One region of the Exiguobacterium sp. s152 genome, then DNA from elsewhere that is predicted to be linked to it. Evidence: riboswitches for the same ligand, from Rfam matches in the RefSeq annotation. Region 1 holds a riboswitch; the other holds the start of a gene.

Region 1 (5,537 bases):
CTTCATTAGCAAAGAGACGTTCAGTTGGTTTCAAACGATTAACACCTCATCTCCAGTTAGCGTGACCGAGATGGGCAGAGAAGAAGATGAGAATCCTCCACCAAAAGATGGTATTGATTTAGGTTCGACCGATGAGCCTGGAAAAGCTGGAGAACGGCAAGAGAAGCAAGACATGCTCAAATTCAAATTTGGTAGCGGGAATGGTGATGCCCCCGGCGGACTCGGCACATTGTTCGCCTTCCTCGCCGCCATCGGGTTGACCGTCTATGGCGTGCATCGATGGCTGCGTCGTCGACGGTGGGAAAGATTCACGTTCTCGTCTAGGCCGGATGCTCCGGTGCCACTGTCCCTCAACGCGGACGCCTCGATCGAGGCACAGACGTTCCCGCTGCTCACGAATATCGAACTGAGAGATTGGCTCATCACGTTCAACGCCTCGCTCGCCCCTGAGCTAAAGCTTCGGACGAATGAGACGCTCATCGACTGGTTCGAGCGCATCGAGCTGACGGACATCGACGCCTCGCTCTATCATCTGATTCGCTATGGGGCCGCATCCGAGCATGACATCCCGGTCGAGCAGCAACAACGATTTCACGAGGCACTCGACCGCTACTTACAGCGACACCCCTGAACGAGAAAGTACCCAGGTTCTCAATGACTGGCAAACGTGCTACGCTCATTGATAATAGGGAAAAAATGTAACTTTCTTAGGAGGTTTGATTAATGAAACGCCTAGGCTTGCTCGGATTCAGTGTGTTCTTGCTTACCGGATGCACGGATCCAGTCGAGAAACCACTCGTCCCGGCTGATACAAACGAGCCATCGCCCGAAGAAATCACCACATGGACGCGCGAAGACTTCAAGGACGTGTTCGACCAATACGAAAAAGTCCCGCCGCTCTTGAAGGCCCTCGAGAACGATGGAATCACCCCGTTCCGCGAGACGTTCGAGCACGTCGTCATCGCCGGCGACGGCATCCATCATACATACGCCGATATCCATCCGTTCAAACTCGACGACGGCACTTATGCCACCATCTATGAGAGTGAAAATGGAGACATCGCCAACGGTCCCGAGTCGGTCGCGCCGCTGTTTTGGCAAGAAGCGTCGTTCCTTCAATTCGTCGAAGAGATTGAGAAACGAAAATACGGAGCGAGTGCCCCACCGACGGACGTCGTTTTGACCGAAGACGAGTTTCAGGCGCTCTATAATCGCCACGCCTACACATCCGCGCTCATCGTCGAGCTCGACGAATGGGGCGTACAACTGGCGCGCGATCCGCTCGAGAACGTCATCATCGCGGGAAACGGGGTCAAGGAAGTGAAGGCCGACTTGATCGTCTTTGAAGTCGAAGGCGGCTACGCCATCGTCTACGACCGAGACGGTGAGATTTTCAAAGGGCCGGAGTCGATTGCTCCGCTGTTTTGGAGCGAGACGGATTATGAAAACCTACTCGAGAAACATGAATGACTTATGGGAAGCGTCGTTTCAAGTCCCGGTACTCGAGTAACAAGTTGAGCCATTGCGCCGGCTTATCGCTCGACGCTGCCGCATTGTGCCGATATTTTGTCACGTACAGGTACCACGACAAGGCCCGGTAGACGCAACCGAGCTCCTCGGCAATCAACAGATGGCGCCAAAGCACGTCGTCGGATGCGACGCCGCTCCACGCTTCTAAGTAAACCGCGCGCATCGTTTGAATCTGTTCATACCAGGCGACCTCGTCCTCTTCCGGCAATACGTCGTACAGCGCGTTCCAATATACACGCACGCTGAAAAACGGATGCGTGACGGTCGCGTCGCCCCAGTCGAGGATACACAAATCGTTCGTCCGTTCCCGCCAGAAGATATTACCGCCGTGCAAATCACCGTGCTCGAGGCTCATCGGCATCCCGGTCGCGAGCTCGTCACACATGGCAATCAATTCGTCTTCAAGCGCAAGTATGGCCTCGGCTTTGTATGGCTCAAGCCCAGCACAGAGCTCAGGCAAATACGTTTGGATTTCATCCTTCAACTTGGCCGGTCGCCGTTCCGGGATGCCGTAAGACAAATAGGTCTCGATTTGGTCGATTTCCTGGCGCTGCAGTTGTGCGTATTGACGCAACGCCGCTTCGTATCGACTCACGTCCGGTCGTTCACGTAACGCCTCTCCGCCGATGTCTCGCATGAGCAACCAGTTCCGGGCTGAATCAATGGCAATGACGTCAGGGACGACATGAGGATGCCGCTCGGCCAGAAACGCCGACAGATTGGCTTCGCCGCGGCTGATATCGGTCACCGCTTTGGCGTAGTAACGTTCCTCATTGAGCGCGCCAACAAGCAAGTACGTCAAATCGGTATCTTTGATCACGTGCCACCTCGCATTCGGCACGTTTGCCTCAATCCATCGTTCGAACCGTTCACGAAACGATCGGTCACGCCATGGGATTGCCTGTCTCATCCTGTTCACCCTTTCTTTCATCATCTCCTAGGAGGAAACGATATGGACGTTGTATATTACTCATACCCGGTCGATGCCATCTTGTATATGTACTTAGGGGCGACGGCCGTCGTCAGTCTCATCATCGGGCTGCTCGTTTGGCGTCTGTTCAAGCGCCGAGCTGTCGGCTTTTGGACAACGCTCGTTCTCAGCTTTGTCGGGCTGTCGCTCTCGCTCGTCTGGTTTCAAAACGCGTCCGTCGCCGTGTTCATGGGGACACTCCCGTGGCTGATCAATCTCGTCTTCTCCCTTTTGTTGTACGGCCTGTTCGTCGGAATCATCTATGTCGCGTTCCGCCACGAAAGCTCGACCGCGTCAAATGACGGTATGCTATACTCATGTTAATAAACGACCACTAGGGGAGCCTTCGGGCTGAGACGGCATGCGCCGGACCCTTCGAACCTGATCTGGCTCATACCAGCGTAGGGAAGTGGTGTGGGATTCGTCTGTCTTTCCACGCCACTTTTCCACTTGGAGAAGTGGCGTTTTCATTTTGAAAGGAGACTATCTATGCGTATTCAACAACTCACTTGGATGGCGATGCTCATCGCCATCGCCGTCATCGGTTCCCTGTTCATCTCGATTCCGACCGGTGTCGCCCGTGCCTATCCGATTCAACATATGGTGAACGTCATCGCCGCCGTCACCGTCGGGCCGATCGGGGCCGTGCTCGTCGCGTTCGTGACCGGACTCGTCCGTGTCATGACCGGTACTGGATCGCTCCTCGCGTTCCCTGGTGGTATGATTGGCGCACTGCTCGCCGGTATCTTTTATATGAGGACGAACCGCGTAGCCTTCGCCGCATGTGGTGAAGTCATCGGGACTGGCCTCATCGCTTCGCTCGTCGCCGTCCCGTATGCCAAGTTATTGATGGGGAGCGAGTTCGGGGCGCTGTTCTTCTTCCCAGCTTTCCTTGCCTCGAGTGTGACTGGGGCCGTGCTCGGCTGGATCGTCTTGGCTCGGGTCAAGCAATTGCGACCGCTCACGGCGAAGCGATAAATACTTCCCTCCCACCGATAGTAAATGGTAAAATCAGGATATCAGATATTAGGAGGTCATTTCTTGAATCGATTGACGCTATTATTGGCGGCCACCGCTTGCCTGTTCATGTCCGGTCTCTTGTACACGCTCGAACGCATCGCCACGTTCACCCGCTGGAATGCTCAGATTGCGACGGGCACGTTTTCCAGCGAGCCGATGTTCGTCGATGTGTTGCTTCAAAACGTGTTCATCTCGATTTTCGGAGTGGCCGCGATCGTTCTCTTTTTCAAAGCGGGCAGTGCTGTCCAAAATACATCGTCCACAAAAGCAGGGACGGCCGACTTATGACGGCTGTCCCTGTTTGACGTGATACACCCAAATCTCTTCCCCGTTTGCCTCATCAATCAAGCCGCTGTCGACAAATCCACCCTTCGCATAAAATCGTTTCGCCGGTTCGTTCGTCGGATGGAGACTGAGGATGAGGTCATCCACATCGAATCGCTCTTGAATCCACACGAGTGCCAACTGTAAAAAGCGTGACCCGATTCCTTTCCCTTGCTCTGTCACATCGATCATAAATCGATCGAGCCAGATGTAACGCTCCACCTTGTTCTCGGCCCCAATCATTATGAAGCCGACGGGATGCTCATCGCGACAAAGCGCATAGCACTGCCACGCATATTTGACATCGGTTTCCATCTCGCGAAGCGATTCGGCGTTTGTTTCGATAAAGCGAGCTTGGTCAGAAGCGACGGTCAAGGCGACAACAGCCTCCCGGTTCGTGTCATCGACAAGTTGAATCGTCAGCGTATCGGCAGCCATCGGCGCACCTCTTCCATGTCCAGTCCGCGCTTCGGCAAAATATAGGCGCTGACCGAGGAGTTGTATAGATACACATAATCGTCCTCCTCGACGACTTCCTTGATTCCTGCCCATGACACACGCGTCTCGCCGAACTCATTTAAATCGCGCAGACCAGTCTCCTCCAAATCCATCGTGTGGGGGCCAATCATGCCTTCGTTGCTGCGTTCGTCGATGAGACGCCGCGTCTGCTTCCGGACGTGCCGTTCAAAGTATTTTGGATAATACAGGAACCATAGAATACTAGCGATCCCGTATATGCCATATAGCCACCAGTCCGTCTCTTGGAGCCACGTCGCCAGCACGAAAGCAGCGCCTAAAAAGATAAGTGGTCCGATGATTCGCTGTAAGAGGATCATCCGCTTTCCTGTTTTCGAACGTTTAATATGGCTCAAGTTGAACCGGATATAGTCGTCTTCTGTCAATTCGTATTGGATTTTCATCATCATTCCCTCCTCGGTGTCCTATACGTCTCACATGAAGAAAAGTTCCGTTCAGAACGTTGATTGGATAAACTAAAAGAAAGGAGTGACATCATGAAACAAATCCACCATCTCTGCATCCAAACGCCCGACTATGAGGCATCCAAACGATTTTATGAGGCGCTCGGCTTCGAGCTCGTTCAGGAGTCGCCCGACTTTCATACGCGCGCGTTCAATAGCTGGCTTAAACTCGGTGATTTTTATATCGAGCTCCAAACGGCGAAAGTCGATGAGACGTTGTCACCTTATTCGAAGCACGTGGCCGGCCCGGTCCACTTCGCGCTTTATGTCGATGACCTCGAAGCGGAAGTGAGACGGCTAGAATCACTTGGCGTGACGTTCTTACCAAAACACGGCGGGAACATCTACTTCGTCGTCGATGGGCACTTAAGTAAACTGAAAGCCCCGGAAGGCACGATTATCGAGCTCCGGGACACGTTTGTCATCAAGTGAGGCCACGCGCCTCACTTTTTTTATTGGATTCGCACACCCTCATGTTTTTCGCCGTCTTCGAACAGGTACAAGACAGAGAACACACTTTGTCCGTACCGTTTGGAGGCCTTTCATGAAATATCTTGATTATTGGAGTTACTTATCGCTTTCCCTCGCCAAGCTGTTCCTCTTCAGCTTATTGACCGCGAGCGCGTTCGATGTCAGCTTTTTATTCATCAACCTAGCGACCATTTTGATGATGACGAGTTGGGCGCTACTCGTCAAACCGCAGACACGCCGTT
Region 2 (5,537 bases), on a different contig from region 1:
TGTAGGAGTAGAGCGGTTGTTTCCCGTCATGGACCTCGATTTCAATCTCGTCGTTCTTCGACTCGATATACGCCGAGAGTGCTGCGACGTCTTCCGCTGACGAACCTTCGCCCGTCAAAATCGTGATGATTTCGTCATCAGCATCCACGAGCGCGTCGACAAGCGCTTTCGCCGCTTCGAGACTCGAAGCCGATGAGGCGACGATTTTCTTCTCGGCAATCGCCATGTGGTCGTCTTTACGAATTTCGACACCGTCGATGCTCGTATCACGAACTGCATACGTCACTTGACCAGACTTGACGGCGCTTGCCGCAGCCTTCATGCCGCGCTCGTTCGTTTCCACATCCGCTTCCGGATTGAAGGCGATCGCTGCCGCGAGTCCTTGTGGCACCGTCTTCGTCGGAATGACCGAGACGCCGCAAGGGGCGACCGAGGCCGCTTGTTCAGCAGCCATGATGATGTTCGAGTTGTTCGGGAAGATGAAGACGTGATCCGCGTTGGCCGCTTCAATTGCCTTGACGATATCTTCCGTCGATGGGTTCATCGTCTGACCGCCCTCGATGACGTGGGCCGCCCCGAGTGAACGGAACAATTCACTGACACCTTCGCCCATCGCGACCGTGACGATCGCGAACGGCGCTTTCGCCTTCGGAGCCGTCGGAGCAGCCGTTTGAACGCCGTGCTGGTTGGCGCCATGCTCTTCTTCTAAGATGGTCGAGTGCTGTTGACGCATGTTCTCGATTTTGACAGCGACGAGTTCCCCGTAACGCTGTCCTTTCGTGATGACGTCACCTGGCGTCTCGACGTGAACGTGAACTTTGAGCAACTCTTCGTCTGCGACGACGAGGAGCGAGTCACCGAGTTCAGACAATTCATTGCGGAACGTGTCCTCGTTGAACGGCGCGTCCTTCAATTTCTCGTCTTGGAACCGGACCATGATTTCCGTGCAATAGCCGAATTCGATGTCTTCCGTCGACATGAATCCTTGCGCGGCGTGGGCATGATGTTCAGCTTCAATGAGCGCATCCATGACCGGTGCATGTGGTTTCTCAAGTTCTTTGCCTTCGAGGCTTGCGAGGAACCCTTCATAAATGACGAGCAAGCCTTGGCCGCCTGAATCGACGACGCCGACTTCTTTTAAGACCGGCAATAAGTCCGGTGTCCGTTCGAGTGAAGCTTTCGCTTCGACAATCACGAGTTCCATGAACTCGTTGAAGTCGCTCGTCGACTCTGAAGCACGGAGCGCTTCGTCGGCCGCTTCACGAGCAACCGTCAAAATCGTTCCTTCAACCGGTTTCATAACCGCCTTGTATGCCGTATCGACGCCACGTTTCAACGCTTCGGCGAAATCGACTGTCGACACTTCTGTCTTGCCTTCGATTGCTTTACCGAAACCACGGAACAACTGGCTCAAAATAACGCCCGAGTTCCCACGTGCCCCCATCAAGAGACCGCGTGCAAACTTCGATGAGACGTCAGCGATATTCGCCGAGTTGAGTGCGGCCACTTCTTTCGCACCCGATGTCATCGTCAAATTCATGTTCGTCCCCGTGTCGCCGTCCGGCACCGGGAAGACGTTAAGCGAATCTACATAATCCGCATTCTGGCTCAAGTTGGCTGCACCGTTCGCGACCATGTTCGCGAACACCAATCCATCTAAACGTTTTAAACCCACACCAAATCCTCCTTCGTTCTCGTCAGTCATTCGTCAGACGAACGCCTTGTACGAATATGTTTACCGACGAAACGTTTAATCCTAAAGTTTCACCGAGCGTGTATTTTACACGGCTTTGCACGTTGTATGCGACTTCCGACACTTTCGTCCCGTAGCTTACAATGATGTGCATGTCGATATGTACGTCTTCTCCATCTTGACGTACGACCACGCCTCGGGCGTAGTTTTCACGTTTCAATAGTTCTGCGATCCCGTCTTTCAATTGAGCTTGAGACGCCATTCCCACAACGCCGAAACATTCCATCGCCGCACCGCCTGCGAGTGTCGCGACCACGTCGTTCGTGATGTCAATATTGCCATATGTTGTCTTCATTTCAATTGCCATATGGAGTAGCCTCCTTTATTCGGAATGATTCCTTCACTACATTCTACAATAAGTACCTAGTTATTAAAAGAACCTGCTCCATAAACTCGGTCAATTGTAGCCGTAACCCTCATTCATTATTAAAATCCTTTCCAGTAATGTCAAGTTTTTTTCTTGTCATCCTATGATTTTCTAGTTGCATCGTGAAAAAACCCGTGCTAATATAAACGAGTGTCTATTAGGACGAACCCACATAAAAAAGGAGGGGAAACGCATGGCACGTAAATGCTACGTAACAGGTAAATCACCTAAATCAGGTAACAACCGTTCGCACGCACTCAACAAGACAAAACGCACTTGGGGTGTAAACGTACAAAAAGTTCGTATTCTCGTTGACGGTAAACCTAAACGAGTTTGGGTTTCAGCTCGCGCTCTTAAATCAGGTCTCGTCGAACGCGTATAATTTTTATACACGAACGAAATAAATCCCAGCGGCATTCGCCGATGGGATTTTTTTGTGTTCATTTTTTGACATACAGCATGAGCACCATACCTTCGTGCACGATCAAGTCCGCCGTTTCATCGTCCCATTCGTTCGAGATGGTGAGCGCCTCATGGCTGACGACATCGTGACGGTCGAGCGGATATTTGACGCCGCGGATGGTCACGTTCGCCTGTTTCCATGGGATGAGCGACAAATAGTGACCGTCTTGACGCGGGAGTTCATAGCGTCCCGACCCTACGAGTCGTACCGTCTGCCCTGCCGTGACAAGACGCATCTCCGGATACGCCTCGAGCAGACCGATATTGCTGAGCGTCATATCGAGCCGGCCGCCGAGCGCGCCGTATACGAGCATCTCAGTCGCGCCATGCCCCCGTGCCGCCTCGAGAGCGATCTCGAGGTCGGTCACATCTTTCTCAGATGGATAACGGACGGCGTCGATCGGCACTTCGCCCGTGAAGGAGTCGAAATCGCCGACGACGAGATCTGGGTTCAGCCCGTGGTTCAACAGTGTCTCGTACCCCCCATCGACGCCGATGATGTAATCGACGTCACGCGGGAGTCCCGAGATTGGTTCCGGGCTGGCCGCCACAATCAACACCCGCATTAGCGGACGTCCCGGGTCGCGAGCGTCGCGAAGCGCGGCGCCGAGACGAACAAGAGGACGAGGACGACGGCCGACACGAGGAAGGACGGGAGCATGTACGTCATGTTATAGGCGAACGAGTAGGCGACGACCGGACCTTCCGCGTATTCGGCGAAGAAGACGATCCCCGACAAGACGTGGGCGCCGTAACGAAGCAGTGAGCCGAGGAGCGCGCCGAGCACCAAATAGACGACGAGCGTCTTTTTTGCCTCATCTTTGGCGGCTCGTTTCACTTGACCCGCGAACAGTCCCGCCATACCGACGACACCGTAAGCGAACGTGTAGTCGAGCAGGAACTGGACCGGCGTGAAGATGTAGGCCCCGAACAGCAATTGCAGCGTTCCGACGAGTGCACCGGTCGCAAGTCCGCCTTTCAAGCCGTGACGATACGCCATCACGAAAATCGGCAACATCGCCAAGCTGATTGACCCGCCTTGCGGCATCCGGAACGGGATGAGCAAATCAAAAATCAAACCGAGTGCGGCGAACAATGAGATTTCAATGAGCGCCTGTAATTTTAAACGTTGTTTCATCTATTTCCCTCCTTAAATTATGAGCGAACGACAAAAAGCAGCATGACGTAAACGCCATGCTGCTATCGAGTAGCAACGTGCATTTTCGCCACATCCCTACGTCCGTGTGAACGGAACAGGTTCAAAGGGTTAGCGTATGCCTCTCAGCCACAGAATGTGACACCCCTTGCGACAATATTTGTTGTTCTATGGACGATTATACACGAGATGCGTTGCGAATGCTATCGATTGCGTCTTTATAGCTCGGCTCGTTATAGATGGCCGAGCCGGCCACGAGCACGTCAGCACCGGCATCGATACATAATTTCGCCGTCTCCGCGTTGACGCCGCCGTCAATCTCGATTTCAAAGTCGAGACGGCGCGCTTGGCGCATCTCGTTCAACGCCGCGATTTTCGGCACGACCGATTCGATGAACTTCTGACCCCCAAAGCCAGGGTTCACCGTCATGAGAAGGACCATGTCGACGTCACCGAGCACGTGTTCAATCAACGATAGCGGCGTATGCGGGTTGAGAACGACGCCACACTTGGCTCCGGCCGCCTTAATTTGTTGAAGCACGCGATGCAAATGGTTCGTCGCTTCAACGTGAACTGTGACGATATCCGCTCCCGCTTTGATGAAGTCTTCGACGAAGCGCTCCGGCTGGTCGATCATTAAATGGACGTCGAGTACCATGTCCGACTTCTTCCGTAAGCTTGCGAGTACCGGGAGACCAATCGAGATGTTCGGGACGAATTGACCGTCCATGACATCAAAATGGATATAATCCGCGCCGGCTTCTTGGACCGCCTTCACTTCTGCCTCTAGGTTGGCGAAGTCCGCCGCTAAAATTGATGGTGCAATTTTAATCATGTCAGTACCTCCGTTGTCTATCGTTTAACTCTGCCATAAACGTAACATAATTCTCGTAACGGGTGGAAGCGATTTCTCCCGCCTCGACGGCCGCTTTGACGGCACAACCCGGTTCGTTCAAATGGGCACAGCCCCGGAATTTGCAGTCGTCATGCCGTTCGACAAACTCAGGGAAGCACCAGCGCATCTCCTCGACTGCGAGTTCTTCTGGGAACTCGAGGCTCGAGAAACCAGGCGTGTCAGCGACGAGCCCGTCAGCGAGCGTGATGAGCGTGACGTGACGCGTCGTGTGCTTGCCTCGGCCGAGCGACTTCGAGATTTTCCCGGTCGCGAGTTCAAGTTCCGGCGCGACCGCGTTCAAGAGTGAACTCTTGCCGACACCGGTCTGTCCGGCGAACACGCTCGTCTTCTCCTTAAACGACCCACGAATTTGTTCGATCCCCGCCCCGTTCTCCGTCGACGTCTCGATGACCTCATAGCCGATTGACCGGTATAAAGCTGCTGCTGCTTGAATCGTTTCGAGCTCCGACTCCGTCAACAAGTCCATCTTCGTTAAGACGATAATCGGGTGGACTTGCTTCGATTCGATTAAGACGAGGAAACGGTCGAGCAGATGGAACGAGAACGCCGGTTCCTTGACCGAGAACAGCAGGAACGCTTGATCGATGTTAGCAATCGGCGGGCGGACGAGATGGTTCGACCGCTCGTCGACGGCCAAGATGTAGCCTGTGCCGTCTCCTTGGTCTTGGATGTCGACATCATCGCCGACGACCGGCGAGATGTTCCGGTTGCGGAAATTGCCGCGGGCGCGACAACGGATCTCTTGTTTCTCTTCCGTCATGACATCATAAAACCCGCCTTGTAATCGAATAATCGTACCTTTCATCCTATGACCTCCTTAGAAAAAGAGGCGACGCGCACGCCACCTCTTCATTGTGAATCTTTTGCTTGTGCGTACGTCACC

Evidence for each region. Region 1 has a riboswitch for thiamine pyrophosphate ahead of thiW (energy coupling factor transporter S component ThiW). Riboswitches for the same ligand answer to the same signal wherever they lie in the genome.
Region 2: linked by a shared signal. The riboswitch ahead of thiT (energy-coupled thiamine transporter ThiT) and the one ahead of thiW (energy coupling factor transporter S component ThiW) in region 1 are both predicted to bind thiamine pyrophosphate.

Annotation. Positions count from the first base shown of each region.
Region 1 covers NZ_JACSLX010000006.1:14,521-20,057, reverse strand. Annotated here, with positions in the region: gene KNP72_RS11200 (hypothetical protein) at 1-631, shown strand, start outside; gene KNP72_RS11195 (hypothetical protein) at 724-1,470, shown strand; gene KNP72_RS11190 (aminoglycoside phosphotransferase family protein) at 1,472-2,440, opposite strand; gene KNP72_RS11185 (hypothetical protein) at 2,483-2,824, shown strand; TPP riboswitch at 2,827-2,925, shown strand; gene thiW (energy coupling factor transporter S component ThiW) at 2,990-3,478, shown strand; gene KNP72_RS11175 (hypothetical protein) at 3,542-3,808, shown strand; gene KNP72_RS11170 (GNAT family N-acetyltransferase) at 3,803-4,282, opposite strand; gene KNP72_RS11165 (YcxB family protein) at 4,264-4,764, opposite strand; gene KNP72_RS11160 (VOC family protein) at 4,858-5,256, shown strand; gene KNP72_RS11155 (LTA synthase family protein) at 5,369-5,537, shown strand, end outside.
Region 2 covers NZ_JACSLX010000002.1:100,850-106,386, forward strand. Annotated here, with positions in the region: gene KNP72_RS04545 (DAK2 domain-containing protein) at 1-1,675, opposite strand, end outside; gene KNP72_RS04550 (Asp23/Gls24 family envelope stress response protein) at 1,698-2,060, opposite strand; gene rpmB (50S ribosomal protein L28) at 2,314-2,502, shown strand; gene KNP72_RS04560 (thiamine diphosphokinase) at 2,561-3,148, opposite strand; gene thiT (energy-coupled thiamine transporter ThiT) at 3,148-3,720, opposite strand; TPP riboswitch at 3,797-3,897, opposite strand; gene rpe (ribulose-phosphate 3-epimerase) at 3,917-4,573, opposite strand; gene rsgA (ribosome small subunit-dependent GTPase A) at 4,575-5,459, opposite strand; gene pknB (Stk1 family PASTA domain-containing Ser/Thr kinase) at 5,504-5,537, opposite strand, start outside.